2 regions of the Dechloromonas sp. TW-R-39-2 genome follow, and region 2 is predicted to be linked to the other one. Evidence: riboswitches for the same ligand, from Rfam matches in the RefSeq annotation. Region 2 holds a riboswitch; the other holds the start of a gene.

Region 1 (8,569 bases), 1.3 Mb from region 2:
GAAATTCACCTGGGTGTGACACGCGGCGATGGTCTGGGGCAGGCAGCGGTACAACTGGCCGATGGCCGGACGGACGGGGCGGTTTCAGCCGACAACCAGGTCTTTGCCACTTATTGTCATGGCGTTTTCGATCATCCCGAGGCGTTGACCGCGCTACTCGCCTGGGCCGGCTTGCAGGAAAGTGGGCAGGTCGATTTTGCCGCCCGGCGTGAAGCCGACCTCGACCGACTGGCCGATTCGGTCGAAACCGCGCTCGACTGGGAAAAAATGGCGACTTTCCTGCCGCTGTAAGGCGCGATGGCCGGGCTTTGCCTCAGCCGGCCGGCTTGGGCTCTTCGTGGTGAATCCGCTTGAGCGCGACCTGGCGCTGGATCTCGCGGAAATCCATTTCCCGGCCGTGCAGTGCGTAATGTTTGCGGATGCTGCCGAACACCTTCTTGGCATCCGGGCTGCTCATCAGCTCTTCGGTATGGCGGTCGGCCAGTTCTCGATCGCCGACCGAGAGCGCCGCACGCATCACATCGAGTCGTACCGTGGCGGTGAGTTCGGTGGCGAGCAAAGCCGGGCGCAGACCGGCAAAACGCTTCTTGCCGCGATCCGGCGAAGCCAGCGCGAGCAGTGAAGCATAGCTGCCCTGTTCGTTGAGGCTCAGGTTCTGCAATTCCGATTCGCGAATGCCAACCAGCACTTTCTCGGCGGTGATCAGGTCGCCGGCATCGACATAGCTGCGCGCCAGGGTCAGTTGGTCGTCGGCTGAAACGGCGCCGGGCATGGTGTCGTTGGCGATGACATCGGCCATCGCCGCCCGAGCCGCCTCGCTGTCGCCGTTGAGCGTTGCCGCCTCGGCCAGCAGGCGCTTGCGGACATAGTTGCGCGGGGTTTTTTTGGCCACCTCATCGAGCACCTTCTGGGCTTCCTCGTGTTCGCCCTGGGCCATGCAGATGCTGGCCTTGATGTCCGAGGCATCGAAAAAATGCGGTGTACCGGCGACGACGCGATCAATTTCCTCGCGCGCTTCGGTCAGCCGATTCTGTTGGTGCAGCGAGCGCGCCACGCCAGCTCTGGCCCAGGGGAAATCGTAATTTTCCAGAATACGGCGATAAGCCGTTTCGGCCGAGCTTGAATCACCGGTGGCGAGCAGCACTTCGGCTTGCTGGCGAAGAATTTCGAAACGGTAGGGGCGGCCAGCTTCGCTATCGCGCTGCGCAGCCAGGATAGCCAGTGCTTTTTGGTATTCCTGCTGGCGTTTTTCCCGGTAATACGCGGCGAAAAAATCCTTTTTCTGAACAATTCGATTGAGCCGCAAGAGCAGTTTGTCGGGCGAAAAAGGTTTGATGATGTAGTCGTCGGGAACCAGTTCAACCGCAGAAACCACCTGCTCGTAGGATTGTTCGCCGGTCACCATCATGAAAATGGTTTCGTCCGGCAACAGGTTGAAGCGGCGCAATTCTTCGAGCAATTGCTGGCCGGAGCGTCCTTCGCCGAGGATGTAGTCGCAGAGGATGATGTCCGGTACGTTGTTGCGGATGCGGTAGATCGCATCCTGGTAATTCGAGGCGAATTCGACGGCAAAGGCACCGACCGTCTGGGCGATGCTGCGCAGCGCATCGCGGGCCAGCGGCTGGTCGTCGATGACGAGAAAACGCTTTTTGCTGTAATCGCTCATCTACGGAATGAGCAACTCAAAACGTGCGCCGCCCAGCCTGCTGTCGTTGCTCAGGCGCAAGCTGCCATGCCGCTCCTGCCGGGCATGCAGCCGGGCCAGCCGTTCGGCCAGCAGCAGGCCGGTACCGCTGGAAGGTGGGAAATGGGCAAAGCCGGGGCCGTCGTCTTCGACCGAAAAGCGCAGGCCATCGCTGCATTCGCTGGCGGTCAGGCATACTTGGCTGCGGGCAAAGCGGCCGGCATTTTGCACTGCGTTGCCGAGCATGTCGGCGATCAGGTCACGGTCCAGCGGCCAGGCGTCTGGTGCCTGGCAATCGATGTTCAGGGTGATGCCGTTGGCGGCGAGGTGGGCTTTCTGGGCCAGCCCGACTTCGGCACAAAGATCGCCGATGATGGTCGGTACGATGGCCAGTTGGGCACCGTGGCGGAGCAGCCGGTAGCTGGCGAGTGTCCGCGACAGGCGCTCGGCGGCCGCTTCGATGGCGTAACGCGCCTCGCCGAGGTCGATGCGATGTTCGGCTTCGCGGGCGGCAATCAGCGCTTCGGCGACGAACAGCTGATTTTTGGTGTCGTGGATGCCGGAGGCCAGAATGTCGAGCAAGCGCTGCATGGTTCCTCCGAAGCATCAAAGAGTGAAGAATAACCCTACTTTAGTGATAGTGGCAGTCCGGCTGCAACCAATGTGACGCGGTCGCAAACAGCGGCAACGCGTTGGTTGAGGCGTCCCTGTTCATCGGCGAACAGTCGGGAAACCGGATGCATCGGCACGATGCCCCAGCCAACTTCGTTGGAGACGAGAATGATGCGCCCGGGCAGGTCCGGCAGGCATTCGATCAGGCTGGCTGTTTCGCCATCGAACAGCGGACAGTCGATGGCCTGGCCGGCTTCGGCCTGAGTGCCAGCCTGGCCGGCAAAAAGCAGGTTGGAAAGCCATAGTGTCAGGCAGTCGACCAGGATGCAGGTATCCGGTGCTGCCAGCTCGCGCAAACGGCTTGCCAGGTGAAGGGTTTCTTCGGCACAACCCCATTCGGCCGGGCGACGGGCGCGGTGATGGGCGATGCGGCGCGACATTTCACCGTCACGGGGTTCAGCCGTGGCCAGGTAGACGACCTTGAGGCCCGATTCGGCTGCCCGTTTTTCGGCGAGAATGCTTTTGCCCGAACGGGCGCCACCAAGAATGAGTTCTTTCATGGTTGGCACTTTAGGTGATTGCGCCGGGTCGCCGCAAGCCGGATAATTCCGCCCGATTCGATGTAACGGAACACGGTGCAATTCCGTGGCGGGCCCGCCGCTGTAATCGGGGACGGATGTCGCGACAAACCACTGCCTATGGGGAAACAGACCCGGCGGGAAGGTGCGGCAAACGGCTGATCCGAGAGCCAGAAGACGTATCGAGTCAGTTTGGGCTGGAAGCCTGTGGACAGGGCTTCGTGGCGACGTTTTTGCGAGCGTTGCCGCGAGGCCCTTTTGCTTTTTCGAACAGAAAGAATCGGATGCATTCAAAATTCAATATCACTCGCCCCGACCAGGGGCTGGCCGTTACGCTGCAACACAAAATCGACCAGAAAACCAAGCCGCTTGGCGCGCTTGGCCAGCTTGAAACGCTTGCCAGGAAAATCGGGCTGATCCAGCACAGTCTGACGCCGCAGCTCACGCAGCCGCAGATGCTGGTTTTTGCCGGCGACCATGGTGCGGCCAAGGCCGGTGTGTCGGCTTTCCCGCAGGAAGTGACCTGGCAGATGGTCGAAAATTTCCTGGCCGGCGGTGCGGCGATCAATGTTTTTTCCCGCCAGAACGGTATGGCGCTTTCCGTGGTCGACGCGGGGGTGGCCCATGAATTCGGCCGTCGTCCGGGTCTGATCGACGCCAAGGTCGCCGCCGGAACGGCCAGCTACATCGATGAGCCGGCAATGACCCTGGCGCAATGCGAAGTGGCGATTGCCAGCGGCGCCGAGATCGTGCGCGGTCTGGCGGCGGGCGGCTGCAATGTTGTTGGCTTCGGCGAAATGGGGATCGGCAACACGGCATCGGCGTCGCTGATTACACATTGTCTGACCGGGGTTTCGCTGGCCGAGGCGGTTGGCCGTGGCACCGGGCTGGACGATGCCGGCCTGGTTCGTAAACAGGCTTTGCTGGACAAGGCGCTGAGTCGTTACCGGGCCACCGGAGGCAGCGACGAAGCGCTCGCCGTGCTGGCCGAATTCGGGGGTTTCGAGATCGCCATGATGGTTGGCGCCATGCTGGCGGCGGCGGAAGCCAAAATGGTGTTGCTGATCGACGGCTTTATTGTCAGTTCGGCCGCGTTGACCGCAGCAAAGCTTTTCCCGGCATTCACCGATTACTGCATTTTCTGCCATCGCTCGGCCGAGCCAGGGCATCAGGCCCAACTGCGCGCAATGCAGGCCGAGCCTCTGCTTGATCTCGGCTTGCGGCTCGGCGAAGGTACCGGAGCGGCGCTGGCTTATCCGCTGGTCCGTGCGGCGCTGGCTTTCCTCAATGAAATGGCCAGTTTCGAGTCGGCCGGCGTGTCCGAGCAGGAATAAGCCCCGATGTTGAAGCGTGAGCTGGAATATTTTTTCGGGGCTATCCGTTTTTTCACCCGGCTGCCGGTACCCGGCTGGGTCGGGCATTCGGCGGAAGCACTGAATTCAGCAGCGCGCTATTTCCCTGCCGTCGGCCTGCTGGTCGGCGGCATCGGGGTGCTGGTTTATCTCGGGGCTGCCTTGTTCTGGCCCAAACCGGTGGCTGTCCTGCTGTCGATGGTGGCGACGATTTATGTGACCGGGGCTTTTCATGAGGATGGCCTGTCCGATACGGTCGATGGCCTGGGCGGCGGTTGGGAAAAGCAGCGCATTCTTGAAATCATGAAGGATTCGCGGGTCGGAAGTTATGGCGTGGTGGCGCTGGTTCTGGCCTTGTCTGGCAAATTCACCCTGCTTGTCGCGCTGGACGATGCCCTGCTGCCTTGGGCTTTGCTGGCCGGGCATGCCATTTCACGCTTTTGCGCGACTTCCCTGCTGGCAAGCATGGATTATGTCCGCGACGATGCGCTTTCCAAGGCCAGGCCGCTGGCAAATCGCCTTTCCTGGCCTATTTTGTTGATGGCCGCGGGGTTTGCCCTGCTGCCGTTGGCCGGGCTGCCGCCGGTCAAGGCGGTGGCCGGGTGTTTGCTCGCCGCGCTGGTGACGGCTTGGCTGTCACGGCTTTTCATGCGCTGGCTGGGCGGTTATACCGGTGACTGTCTCGGTGCCACCCAGCAATTAAGTGAAATTGCGTTCTATCTTGGCTTGCTGGCGTTGTTGCCGGTCTGAGCGGAGGGTGATGTTTCATGCAATCGGCTTATGTCGTTCGGCTTTGCTGTTGTGCGACAATATGACGAAAGTTTTGTTAGTCGATCGTGATGTTCGGACAGGGCGGGTTTGGCATGCATAAAAATTACGATGCGGTAGTGTGGGACCCTGCCATGAGCGTCGGGCAGCCGCGTCTGGATTACGACCACAAGCTGTTCATCGGTTTCTTCAATGAAATGATGGCGCACGCCGATGCCGACGTTCATTCAGAATTCATCTCCGGTTTTCTCGACAAATTCATGCGCTATGTAGGCGCTCATTTTGTTGAGGAAGAACGCTATATGACCGATATTGCGTATCCCGGCGCCGAGGAGCATCGCCGTTTGCACAATGAAACGGTCGAGCAGCTGACGCATATTTTCGAACTGACCATTCTTGGCGAGCAGCGCGCCGTCAGCATGCTGGTCGACTTCATCGTGCAGGGTTACGAACATCATCTGCTGGTCGAGGACCGCAAACTGGCCGAGTTCGTTCGTCTTCGTTCGCAGCCGATCCGCTACGCCTGAACCGTGAAGTTTGCGTTGCCGGGATGATTCTTCACCTCGTTCGTCATCCGCGGCCACGGGTCGAGGCCGGCATTTGCTACGGTCAACTCGATCTGGTGGCCGAAAATGTCGAGGCGGCCGCTGACGCCTTGCGTCCCCGCCTGCCGCCCGGTTTGCCCGTCTGGAGTAGCCCCTTGCAGCGTTGCCGGCATTTGGCCGAGGCACTGCATCCCGCGCCCCGGCTTGATGCGCGGCTGGCCGAAATGAATTTCGGTGCCTGGGAAGGTCGACCGTGGGATGCCATCCCGCGTCAGCAGATCGATGACTGGGCGAGTGATGTGGCGCACTATGCGCCGCCTGGCGGCGAGTCGCCGCAGGCGCTGCAGGACAGGGCGCTCGACTTTGTCGCCAGCCTGAGCGAGCCTGAGGCCGTGCTTGTCACGCATGCCGGCGTGATTCGGGTGTTGCTGGCGTATTGGCGGAATTTGCCGCCGGAACGCTGGAGTGAACTGGTTTTTGACTACGGATCGCTGACGACGGTCGACGTCCCCCGGTAAAATACCGGGATGCAAATATTCAATCCTCTGGGCGATGCCGTGCCGCTCGGCGAAGTTCGTCGGGCACTGGTTATCAAGCTGCGCCATCACGGCGATGTGCTGGTCAGTTCGCCGGTATTTTCGGTGCTCAAGGCGCATGCGCCGCAGGTCGAGATCGATGCGCTGGTTTATGCCGATACGGCCGAGATGGTGACCTTGCATCCGGCAATCGCGCGAGTTCACACCATCGACCGCAAATGGAAGAAACTCGGCATCGTCGGTCAGAGCAAGGCCGAACTGGCGCTCTACAACGCGCTCAAATCCCGTGGTTACGACCTGATCATCCACCTGACCGAACATTGGCGCGGCGCCTGGCTGTGCCGCCTGCTCAAGCCGCGCTGGTCGGTCGGGCCGTCGGTCGGCGGGCGCAGCAAGCGCTGGAAGCAGAGTTTTACCCATCTCCAGACGGCACCGCGCAATGCTTTTCGCCATATGGTCGAGGCCAATCTCGACGCCCTGCGCCGGATCGGCATTCAGCCAGCCCCTGAAGAACGACGCATGTGCCTCATTCCGGGGCTGGCGGCTGAAGCCAGTGTGGCGGCGCATTTGCAGGGATTCGGCCTGAAGGGTGGCGATTTCATCCACATTCACCCGGCCTCGCGCTGGTTTTTCAAATGCTGGCCGGTTGACCGCATGGTTGCACTGATTACCCGTCTGCAGGTCGAGGGTCATGCGGTGGTGTTGACCGCAGCGCCGAGCAAGGATGAACAGACCATGCTCGATGCGATCCAGGCCGGGCTGGCGCAGCCGGCTTTCAGCCTGTCCGGCGTGCTTTCGCTCAAGGAGCTGGCGGCGCTGACCCAGGCTGCGAAGCTGTTCATCGGCGTCGATTCGGCGCCGATGCACATTGCCGCAGCCGTGGGCACACCAACCGTCGCGCTGTTTGGTCCTTCCGGCGACAAGCAGTGGGGGCCGTGGGGCATTCCCTTCCGTGTTGTCAGCAGCACCCAGCATCCCTGTCGGCCATGCGGTATCGATGGCTGTGGCGGCGGCAAGCTCAGCGATTGCCTGGTCAGCCTGGGGGCGGATGAAGTGCTGGCGGCAGCTCACGAATTGCTCGCGCTGTGAAGATTGCCATCGTTCGTCAACGTTACAACCCGTTTGGCGGGGCCGAGCGCTTTGTCGAACGGGCCTTGGCGGCGCTGGCGGCCGAAGGGGCGGAAGTCACGCTGATCACGCGCAGTTGGGATGGCGCACCACGCGAAGGATTTCGCCAGGTGACCTGCGACCCGGCGTATTCCCGCTTGCTGGGCGGACGGGCGGCGCGCGACCGCAGTTTCGCAGCAGCGGCGCAGCGCGAGATGGCGGCGGGGGGATTCGATATCACCCAGTCGCACGAGCGCGTTCCCGGCTGCATGATCTTTCGGGCCGGCGATGGCGTGCATGCCGCATGGCTGGTTCATCGGGCGCGAATCCTCGGGCCACTGCAGCGCCTGATACAGCGTTTTTCGCCGTATCACCGTTATGTTTGCGCGACGGAACGGGCGATGTTCGAACATCCGGCCTTGCGCAGCGTGATCTGCAATTCGCAGATGGTGGCCGATGAAATCAGCCGTTTTTACGGCATCGACCGCAGCAAGCTCGCCGTGATCTACAACGGTGTCGATACCGCCGTCTTCCATCCCGGGCTGGCTGACGAATTCCGCAGCGCGACCCGCGCCGCAGCCGGCATTCCGCCGGATGCACCGGTTCTGCTTTTTGTCGGCAGCGGTTTTGAACGCAAGGGTGTGCCGCAACTGCTGCGCGCCTTCGCCGCGACGCGCAATCCGGCGGCGCATCTGGTCATCGTCGGTGCCGACCGCAAGCTCAAGGCCATGCGGGCGCTGGCCGCATCGCTCGGGCTGGGCGGTCGGGCCCACTTCACCGGGCCGCTCAAGGATGTTCGCCCGTGGTACGGCGCAGCCGACGGTTTTGTCCTGCCGACGCTGTACGACCCCTGTCCGAATGCGGCGCTTGAGGCGCTGGCCTGCGGCTTGCCGATTGTCACCTCGACAACCTGTGGCGCTCAGGAGTGGGTGCAGGCCGGCGTGAATGGCTGGGTGGTCGATGCCGTTGATCGGGCCGAACTGGCTGCCCGACTCGACGACCTGTGCGCATTGGCCGGCGATCAGGCAGCGCGTGCGGCGGCCCGAGCCAGTGTCGAGGCCCTGACATTGCCGGCGATGGCCGACCGGCTGCTCGCCCTTTACCGTTCGCTCAGTCCCGCTCCGGTCGGGCAGGTATAATCACGGGTTCTACTTTTCGCATCAGGGATTTGCATGGCCAGTGACATGACCAGTCGTCAGCTTTACCTCCGGCTGTTGACCTATGTCCGCCCCTACTGGAAGGCGTTTGCCGCCGCGCTGGTAGCGATGGGTTTGTCGGCCCTGGCCGAGCCGGTGTTCCCGGCGATGATGAAAAAGCTGCTCGACGACGGTTTTTCCGCCGCCGCCGGGCCATGGGACTGGCTGCTCTTTCCAGCGGCGATCATGGG
Region 2 (8,569 bases):
GGGCTGCCACATCGACCGCCTGCACGACACTGGCCCGAAAGGCGGCGGTCGAATAGGGGCGAACGATGCCGGTCGTGCCGAGAATCGAGATGCCACCGAGGATGCCGAGTCGGGCGTTGAGCGTTTTTTTCGCCATCTCGTCGCCCCCGGGGACAGAAATGGTGACTTCCAGCCCGTCGTGATCGAGCAACTCACCGGCCACCGCCCGCACGTTGTCGACGATGTTGCGGCGCGGCACCGGGTTGATCGCCGGGCCGCCGACTTCCAGCCCGAGACCGTCCTTGGTGACGACGCCGACGCCGAAGCCGCCCTTGAGGACGATTTCGCCGGCGCGATGCCTGAGCAGGCGGACATCGGCCGTCATGTGGGCGCCATGCGTCGCGTCGGGGTCGTCGCCGGCATCCTTGACGATCACGGCGTGGGCCAGTCCGGCCACTTCTTCGACATAACCGTCGATCACGGCAAAGCTTACTTCGCTGCCATTCGGCAGGCGACAGACCACCGTTTCGGCGACTTCGCTGTTGAGCAGGCCGAGTGTCGCCGCGCGGGCTGCGGCGGCCGAGCAGGCGCCGGTGGTGAAACCGGTGCGGTTGCCGCGTTCGCGCTTGGCGTCACCCTTGCGGACCTTGGTTTTGGTTTCAGCCGGCGCGGGATTGTCGACGGGGATGATTTCCGGAGGCATCGAGAATCAGGCGGCCAGTTCGTTTTGCTTGGCTTCGGCCAGCGAGAGCATGGCGTGGATGGCGGCAACGACCAGCGTCGAGCCGCCTTTGCGCCCCTTGATGGCGACCCACGGCACGTCGTTGACCGTCATCATCAGGTCCTTCGACTCGGCGGCGGAGACGAAACCGACCGGCATGGCGACGACCAGTGCCGGACGTACGCCTTCTTCGCGAATCAGGCGGACCAGTTCGATCAGTGCGGTTGGCGCATTGCCGATGCCGACAATCGCGCCATCCAGCTTGCCCAGCTTGTGTGCCTTGCGCATTGCCTGCACGGCGCGGGTGCTGTTCTCGGCCTTGGCCTGCGCAATGACGTCTTCGTCCGAAATGTAGTGGTGCGTGCTCAGGCCGAAGTGGGCCAGGCGCGGTTTGGAGAGGCCGACGCAGATCATTTCGACATCGGCGACGATAGGCGTATTGCCCTTGAGCACGGCTTCAAAACCGGCCCGCATGGCTTCCGGGTGGAAAGCGGTCAGGCCGTTGAATTCGAAATCGGCATTGGCGTGGATCATCCGGCGGACCAGCGGCCATTGTTCGTCGGTGTAATGGTGCGGGCCGGCTTCGGCATCGATCACGGCAAACGATTCGTGCTCGATGGCGCGGCCGGCGGCGGTCAGTTGTTCGGTAGCGGTATTGGGATTCATGCTTGTCTCCGTGCGATCAATCGTGTTTGTGGGCGCAGCCGTGGGCATGGCTGGTGTCATGGTTATGGCCGTGACTGCAGCCATGGTGTTCGCCATGGACAGCCGTGTGGCTGTGGTCGTGCAGATGTTCTGCCTCGGCCGCTTCGCGGTACTTGCAGCCATCGCATTCGAGCATTCCGCCGGCTTCTGCATCGCCGCCTGCCTTGCGGTCGAGCAGCTCGAAAATGCCCTTGTCGAAGCCGAAATGGGTGCCGAGCGCAAAGCTGACTTGCGGATACTGGCGTTGCAGGCGCTCGACTTGTTCCTTGATGCGCTCGATCAGCACGCCGGTAAACAGGTAGACCGGGACAATGGCAATTTGCATCATGCCCAGCCTGACCTGGCGCTGGACGACGGTTTCCAGGCGCGGCCAGGTCACGCCGGTGAAGGCCAGGTCGACCAGTTCATGATCGTTGTCCTCGAAAATCCAGCGCGCCATCTTGGCCAGTTCGCCATTGGCGCCGGCATCGGACGAACCGCGTCCGAGCAGGATGACGCCGGTGGTCATCGGGTCGGGGACTGCCAGTTGTTTCATCAGGCGGTCGAGCTGGCCCTGCAGCACGGCAAAAATCTCGCGCCCCATGCCGAGGTGGCGGGTGACGACAAACTCGACGCCGGGGTGGCGCAGGCGGGCTTCTTCCAGCGCATGCGGCAGTTCCATCTTGACGTGGCCGGCGGCGTTGAGGATGAAGGGAATGGCCACGACGCGTTTTGCTTCACGCGCCGCGCGGTCGAGGCCGGCATCGAGTAGCACCTCGGCGTGCTCGATGAAACACACCTCGATGCGCCAGTCCGGGTGCTGTTCGCGCCACTGCGCCGCGAAATTGATCGTTTCCTTGTTGCCTTCGCGGCCGCGTGAACCGTGGCCGACGAGAAGCAGGGTGGTGTCGTTAATCATTGGGTTTCTCGGTTGCCTTGCGGAAGCGGTGGGTGAAGCTCGGGTCGTAGAGCTTGGAGCGAATCAGGTCGGGCCAGTCGGCGGCGCCCAGGGTCGGGCTGGCGACGATCATCGCCTGGCTGGCGATCTTCTCGTCCTGGCACTTGCGTTTGATGTCCTTGATCGTGCCGCGCACGATCTTTTCCTCGCCCGGCCAACTGGCTTTCTGGATGACGAGAATCGGCGCATCTTCCGGCCAGCCGGCGGTGAGCAATGCTTCCTGAACCTTGTGCAGCAGCGTGATCGACAGGTAGATGCACAGGGTCGATTTGTGCGCGGCGAGCGATTCGAGATCTTCGCCCGGCGGCATCGGCGTGCGCCCGGCAACGCGGGTCAGGATCACCGTTTGCGTCACTTCGGGCAGGGTCAGCGTTTCACCGGCCGCAGCCATCGAGGCCATCGCCGAGGAAACACCGGGAACGACGGCCCACTCGATGCCGGCGGCGGTCAGCGGGCGGGTCATCTCGATCAATGCGCCGTACAGGCCAGGGTCGCCGGTTTGCAGGCGAATGACTGTCTGGTGCTTTTCAGCGGCGGCGATCAGCCAGTCGGTCATTTCTTCCAGCGTCATGTCCTTGGAGTCGCGGATCTCGCAGCCTTCGGGGGTGAACAAGGTCGCCGCCTGATCGACCAGCGAACCGGCAAAGAGCACGGCTCCTGACTGTTCGAGCAGCTTGCGGCCTTTGACCGTGATCAGGTCGGGGTCGCCGGGGCCGGCGCCGATGAACCAGATTTTTCCGGGCATTTATTGGCTCCCGGCGCGGTCGACCGCGAAAATCAGCTTGTTTTGCATAAATTCTCCTTGGTGGAGTCAGTGGCTGCCAGCAAGGCCAGCAGGCTGGTGATGCAACGCGGTTGCGGTTGACTCGGCAGGATGCCGCGTTCGACCAGGCCGCGATGCAACACGATGGTTTCAGGGAGTGGCAGGCCGGCTGCCGCCAGCATGTCTGCCTGGCTGGCGAGTTCGTTTGCGGCGAGCGATGCCATGCAGCGACCGTCGGCCATCAAATGGATGTGTTCGGCCCAGCGGTAGGCAAAGTCGATGTCGTGCGTTGCCAGCAGCAGCGTGATGCCACTTTGCTGCAGGCTGTTGAGTGTCTTTTCGAGTTCTTTCTGCATGGCAGGATCGAGGCCGGCCATGGGTTCGTCGAGAATCAGCAACTCGGGCTGCATGGCCAGAACACCGGCAATGCAGACCCGCTTTTTCTGGCCGAAACTGAGGTTGTGTACCGCTTTGTCGGCCAGTTCAGTCAGGTCGACCAAGGCCAGTGCGGCAGCGACTCGCCGTTCGACGACATCGAGCTTGAGGCCGAGATTGAGCGGGCCGAATGAAACGTCGTCTGCAACGCTGGACGAGAATAATTGCCGGTCCGGGTCCTGGAATACCAGCCCGACCCGGCTGCGCAGATGGCGCAAGCCACTGCGGCTGTATTCGACCGGCTTGCCGGCATAGTGAACGACGCCGGAGGAGGGTTTGAGCAAACCGTTGGCATGCTGGAAGAGGGTCGTTTTGCCGGCGCCATTGGCGCCGATCAGGACGTTGCGTGTGCCGCGCCGGATACGCAGCGAGCACTGCGCCAGGCCGCGGCTGCCATCCGGGTAGCGATAGGTGGCCTGGGCCAGTTCGAGCAGGGTGTCGTTTTGTTCGGGCATCACAAGGCGACCGCCATGAGTATCAGCAGGCTGCTGGCCAGCACAGCGATCAGGCAGTCGCGCCCGGTGTTGGCGTAGGATTTTTCGATAAAGCGCAGCGGCCCATCGTTGTTGCGTGCCTGTGCGGCAAGATGAAGATCGTGGGCGCGTTGCCAGATTTGCAGGCTCAGGCTGGCAGCCAGTTCGCCAAGCGAGCGCAGCGAGGTTCCCGGGGTGGCATAACCGAGGCGCGCGGCCTGGGCTGTGTGCGTGCTCTGGCATGCGTCGGAAAAAACGAACAGCATGCGGTGGCAGAGCAGCATGATGTCGAGCAGCAGGGGCGGAGCCTTGAGGCGTTGCAGCAGACCCAGCAAATCGTTGAGTGGCGTGCTGGAAATAAGGAACAGCAGCGCGGCCAATGCCCCCAGCGAACGATTGCCGAGCGCGACGATTGGCCCGCTGGATTCAGGTATCAGGACGATGTGGGGCAGGCTGCTGGCGGGGTTCGTTTCGAGCGAGAACGCCAGCGACAGGCAACCGGGGAGCAGGAACAGCGCAGCCGGGACGGCCACCCGGACATACGAGCGCCAGCCAATGCCGGGACCGAGCAGGCTGGTGGCGATCAGGAGCAGGGTGATGCCTGCTGCGGTCAACGGCTGCCGAACGGCAAAAACCGCAATCAGGCCGCCAATCGAAAAAATGCTTTTTGCAGCCGGTGAGATGTGACGCCAGCGATTGTTCGCTGCCATTTGGTCAATCAGCATCGGATTGCTTCCCTGATTTTTGCTGATTGATTCGCTGCTGCTTTTCGCGATTGAGCGAGACGCCCAGGTAGTAGCCGATAAAGCCGGCACCCAGTGCTGCCTGCAAAGCAAACAGCAGTGATGCGATTTCGCTGCTGGCCGGTTGCAGCAGCGGCGTAAACCAGGGCTTGTAATCTGGCGATATCTGGCTGATCAAGGCTCTGGCCTTGTCATCCGTTCCCGTGAAAATGTCTGATGGCGGGCTTGCATCGGTCGGCACCGGTGCTTTGACCAGCCAGAGCGGCAAGGCTGCGAGCAAGACAACGATCAGCAAAAGCAGTGCATTCCGATGTCGTTTCATGCGCCGCTCCGCTTTGCGGGTAAAACAGCCATGTCACGCAACTCTTGCGGATTGAAGCGTGCCAGGGCGTTGAAAATCACGATGCTGAGCAGCCCTTCGCTGATCGCCAGCGGTATCTGGGTGATGGCAAAGATGCTCGAAAACTTGACCAGTGCGCCGCTAAAGCCGCTGACCGAATCAGGGAATGCCAGTGCCAGCTGGACGGAAGTGGTCAGATACGTGAATAAATCGGCCAGGGCGGCAGCACAAAATACGCTGACCGAGAATGAGCAATGCAGCCAGCGCATCATCCGAAAGGTCATGCTGGCCACCAAGGGGCCAACGATTGCCATCGAGAAGACATTGGCACCGAGTGTCGTCAAGCCGCCATGGGCCAGCAGCAATGCCTGAAAAAGCAGGACAACCGTACCAATCGGTGCCATCGCGACGGGGCCGAAAAGCAGCGCGCCCAGTCCCGTACCTGTCGGGTGCGAGCTGCTGCCTGAAAGCGAGGGGAGTTTAAGAGCCGACAGCACGAAGGCGAAGGCTGCGGCCACCCCAATCAGCATGCGCTGTTCGGGCTTGTCGCGAATGCGCTTGCCGAGCGCCAGCAGGCCCCAGCCGATAAAGGGTGCGGACGCCAGGCTCCAGCCAATGGCGTGCTCGAAAGGCAAAAAGCCCTCCATGATGTGCATTCTTCTCTCCCACAGCGAGAAATGGCAAACAGCACCAATACGGGGGAGAAATGCAGATCGGAAGAAATATCGCTGGCCAATGCCTGCGCAAATCAACAGAACCTTTCCCATCACCCCGGGGATTGGTACAGCAGTTGATTTAGGCCGGTCTTCTGGCTCGCCTTCAATCTAGTTTGCCAACCTTCCCGTGCGAACACAGTGGCGTAGGGCAAATTCGTCAGGCTTACAGCAGCGGGGGCTGCGCCGGAATGGTTGAGCTGTTGGCTCGAACGTCACCGGCTTCCCGTTTCACCCGCCCCACGACTGTGGAGCAAGGCACCTAAAACGGCGCGAGTATAGGCTGATCTGATTGCAATTGCATAGCGCAATTTTGCCGCTCTGCTGTTGGCGGGCGATTTACAGGCAATAAAAAAGCCACGGTTTGAGCCGTGGCTTTTGAATTCAAGCGGGGCGTGCTTAGTAGGCGCCCGGCTTTTTCTTGAATTTGCTGCGATCACCATCGAACTTGCGTTCGCCGCCGCCATCCTGGCGTCCTTCGTCCGGACGCAGGTTGATCGGGACGCCACGAACGCGGGTGCGTTTCAGGGCGTTGGCAGCTTCGCCAGGCATGCCAGCAGGCAGTTCGACCGTGCTTGATTCTTCGTAGAGCGCGATGCGACCGATGAAGCGGCTTTCAATCCCGGCTTCATTGGCGATGGCGCCAACGATATCCTTGACCTGAACGCCATGCTCCCGGCCCACATCGATCCGGTAACGGACAACGTCGCCTGCCGGTGCGGCACGGCGTGGCTTCTCTCCGCCTTCGAAACGGGGCCGTTCGCCACGATCTTCGAAACGCGGTTTGTCGCTGCCCTCAAAGCGCGGCTTGCGATCACGCTCGCCAAAGCTGCCCGGACGGGCACGGCTGTCGCGGTTGTCGTAGGCGGCAGCCGGGGCTGGACGCGGGTCTTCGCCGGCGATCTGCAGTGGCTTGCCTTCCTGGGCCATCATGGCCAGTGCGGCGGCAACTTCTTCGGCGCTGACATTTTGTTCTTCGGCAATTTGCGAAACGATGTTGGCAAAGAAATCGAGGCCTTCAGCATTGAGCACTTCGGCGACCTTGGCCTTGAAGTCGGTGACGCGCTTGTTGGTCACGTCGGCACGGCTGGGCAGGGTCAGTGGGGCGATCGGCTGGCGGGTGGCACGCTCGATGGTGCGCAGCATGCGAATTTCACGCGGCGCGACGAAGAGGATGGCGTTGCCGGTACGACCGGCGCGGCCGGTACGGCCGATACGGTGCACGTAGGCTTCGGTGTCGTACGGAATGTCATAGTTCACAACGTGGCTGACGCGCGGCACGTCGATGCCGCGGGCGGCCACGTCGGTGGCGATGACGATGTCCAGTGCGCCGGACTTCAACTGCTCGATGACGCGTTCGCGCATTTGCTGGTTGAGGTCGCCATTCAGCGCAGCAGCGGCGTAACCGCGGGCGTTGAGCTTGTCTGCCAGTTCAACGGTGGCGGTCTTGGTGCGGACGAAAATGATCGCTGCATCGAAGTTTTCTTCGACTTCGAGGATGCGGGTCAGGGCGTCCAGCTTGTGCATGCCGGAAACCTGCCAGTAAACCTGACGGATGGCGGCAACGGTGGCGGTGGCCGACTTGATCTTGATTTCGCGCGGTTCAACCAGGTATTTCTGGGCAACGCGGCGAATTTGTTCCGGCATGGTCGCCGAGAAAAGAGCGGTCTGGTGTTGTTCCGGCGTGCGTTCGAGAATCCACTCGACGTCGTCGATGAAGCCCATGCGCAGCATTTCGTCAGCTTCGTCGAGCACCAGGGTCTTCAGGTTGTCCAGGTTGAGCGTCTTGCGCTCAAGGTGGTCCATGACGCGACCCGGCGTGCCGACGATGACGTGGGCGCCGCGCGACAGTTGCTTGAGCTGGATGGTGTAGCTTTGACCGCCGTAAATCGGCAGCACATGGAAGCCGGGCAGGTTCTTGGCGTAGCTTTGCAGCGCTTCGGCAACCTGGATGGCGAGTTCGCGGGTCGGCGTCAGGATCAGGGCCTGCGGCTTGGCGACCTTGACGTCGATCTGTTCCATCAACGGCAGCGCAAAGGCGGCGGTCTTGCCGGTGCCGGTCTGGGCCATGCCGATGATGTCATGGCCGTCAAGCAGAATGGGAATGCACTGAGCTTGAATGGGCGACGGTGTTTCGTAGCCGATTTCAGTCAATGTCTGGAGTAGCGTGGAGCTTAGGCCGAGATCGGCAAAGCTTTCAGCGGGTGATGTCATGCTGTTTCCTTTCGACGTCGCTGCTTGCTTTTATTGGCTTGCGACGCGTATGCCCGATGGTCGGGCGGCCTGAGTTCCCCTGACGCAGCTATGCCTAGGGGGCGATTCAATGGTGAGACCTGCAAAGTGAACTGCAAACGAGGGGTAAAGCGGTAGCTGCTCGGGAGCCCTGCGGGCGATGGATCAACGCATTGATATTATTAGTTTACTCCATTTTTGCCTGGCCGGAAACTGCTAAGGTCGATATTTGCCAACTACAATACGCTGGCGCATTATTGCGGATACATGAAGCTCGACGCCAAGCGCTTGCTAGGGCGGCTTTTCGGGCCATAGGGGAGAGCATCGTTTTGCTGGGAAAAGTCGGATCATCATTGGCTGCCCGCTTTGGCTTCAGTCAGCTGAAGCTGCGTCTTTGGGCGCTGGCGCTGTTGCCGGTATTGGTCTTGCCGGTTGTCGCCGGCATTTTTCTGGTCATTGGCAACGAATATTTCGAGCGGATGCTGACCCAGAAAGTCATTGGCGATTTGTCGATGGCTCGCTCGCATC

The links. A riboswitch is a leader RNA that binds a small molecule or an ion and turns the genes downstream of it on or off. The one in region 2 is predicted to bind cobalamin.
Region 1: linked by a shared signal. The riboswitch ahead of cobT (nicotinate-nucleotide--dimethylbenzimidazole phosphoribosyltransferase) and the one ahead of GBK02_RS13060 (energy-coupling factor ABC transporter permease) in region 2 are both predicted to bind cobalamin.

Annotation. Positions count from the first base shown of each region.
Region 1 is NZ_CP045202.1:498,304-506,872, forward strand. Features, by position in the region: gene GBK02_RS02440 (cobyric acid synthase) at 1-291, shown strand, start outside; gene GBK02_RS02445 (response regulator) at 314-1,666, opposite strand; gene GBK02_RS02450 (sensor histidine kinase) at 1,667-2,275, opposite strand; gene cobU (bifunctional adenosylcobinamide kinase/adenosylcobinamide-phosphate guanylyltransferase) at 2,311-2,856, opposite strand; cobalamin riboswitch at 2,898-3,076, shown strand; gene cobT (nicotinate-nucleotide--dimethylbenzimidazole phosphoribosyltransferase) at 3,159-4,208, shown strand; gene GBK02_RS02465 (adenosylcobinamide-GDP ribazoletransferase) at 4,215-4,976, shown strand; gene GBK02_RS02470 (bacteriohemerythrin) at 5,129-5,521, shown strand; gene cobC (alpha-ribazole phosphatase family protein) at 5,545-6,057, shown strand; gene rfaQ (putative lipopolysaccharide heptosyltransferase III) at 6,067-7,164, shown strand; gene GBK02_RS02485 (glycosyltransferase family 4 protein) at 7,161-8,321, shown strand; gene msbA (lipid A export permease/ATP-binding protein MsbA) at 8,355-8,569, shown strand, end outside.
Region 2 is NZ_CP045202.1:2,693,259-2,701,827, reverse strand. Features, by position in the region: gene GBK02_RS13095 (cobalt-precorrin-5B (C(1))-methyltransferase) at 1-682, opposite strand, end outside; gene GBK02_RS13090 (precorrin-8X methylmutase) at 689-1,366, opposite strand; gene GBK02_RS13085 (sirohydrochlorin chelatase) at 1,383-2,300, opposite strand; gene cobM (precorrin-4 C(11)-methyltransferase) at 2,296-3,087, opposite strand; gene GBK02_RS13075 (energy-coupling factor ABC transporter ATP-binding protein) at 3,120-3,995, opposite strand; gene cbiQ (cobalt ECF transporter T component CbiQ) at 3,995-4,738, opposite strand; gene GBK02_RS13065 (energy-coupling factor ABC transporter substrate-binding protein) at 4,728-5,078, opposite strand; gene GBK02_RS13060 (energy-coupling factor ABC transporter permease) at 5,075-5,752, opposite strand; cobalamin riboswitch at 5,877-6,090, opposite strand; gene GBK02_RS13055 (DEAD/DEAH box helicase) at 6,209-8,023, opposite strand; gene GBK02_RS13050 (response regulator) at 8,395-8,569, shown strand, end outside.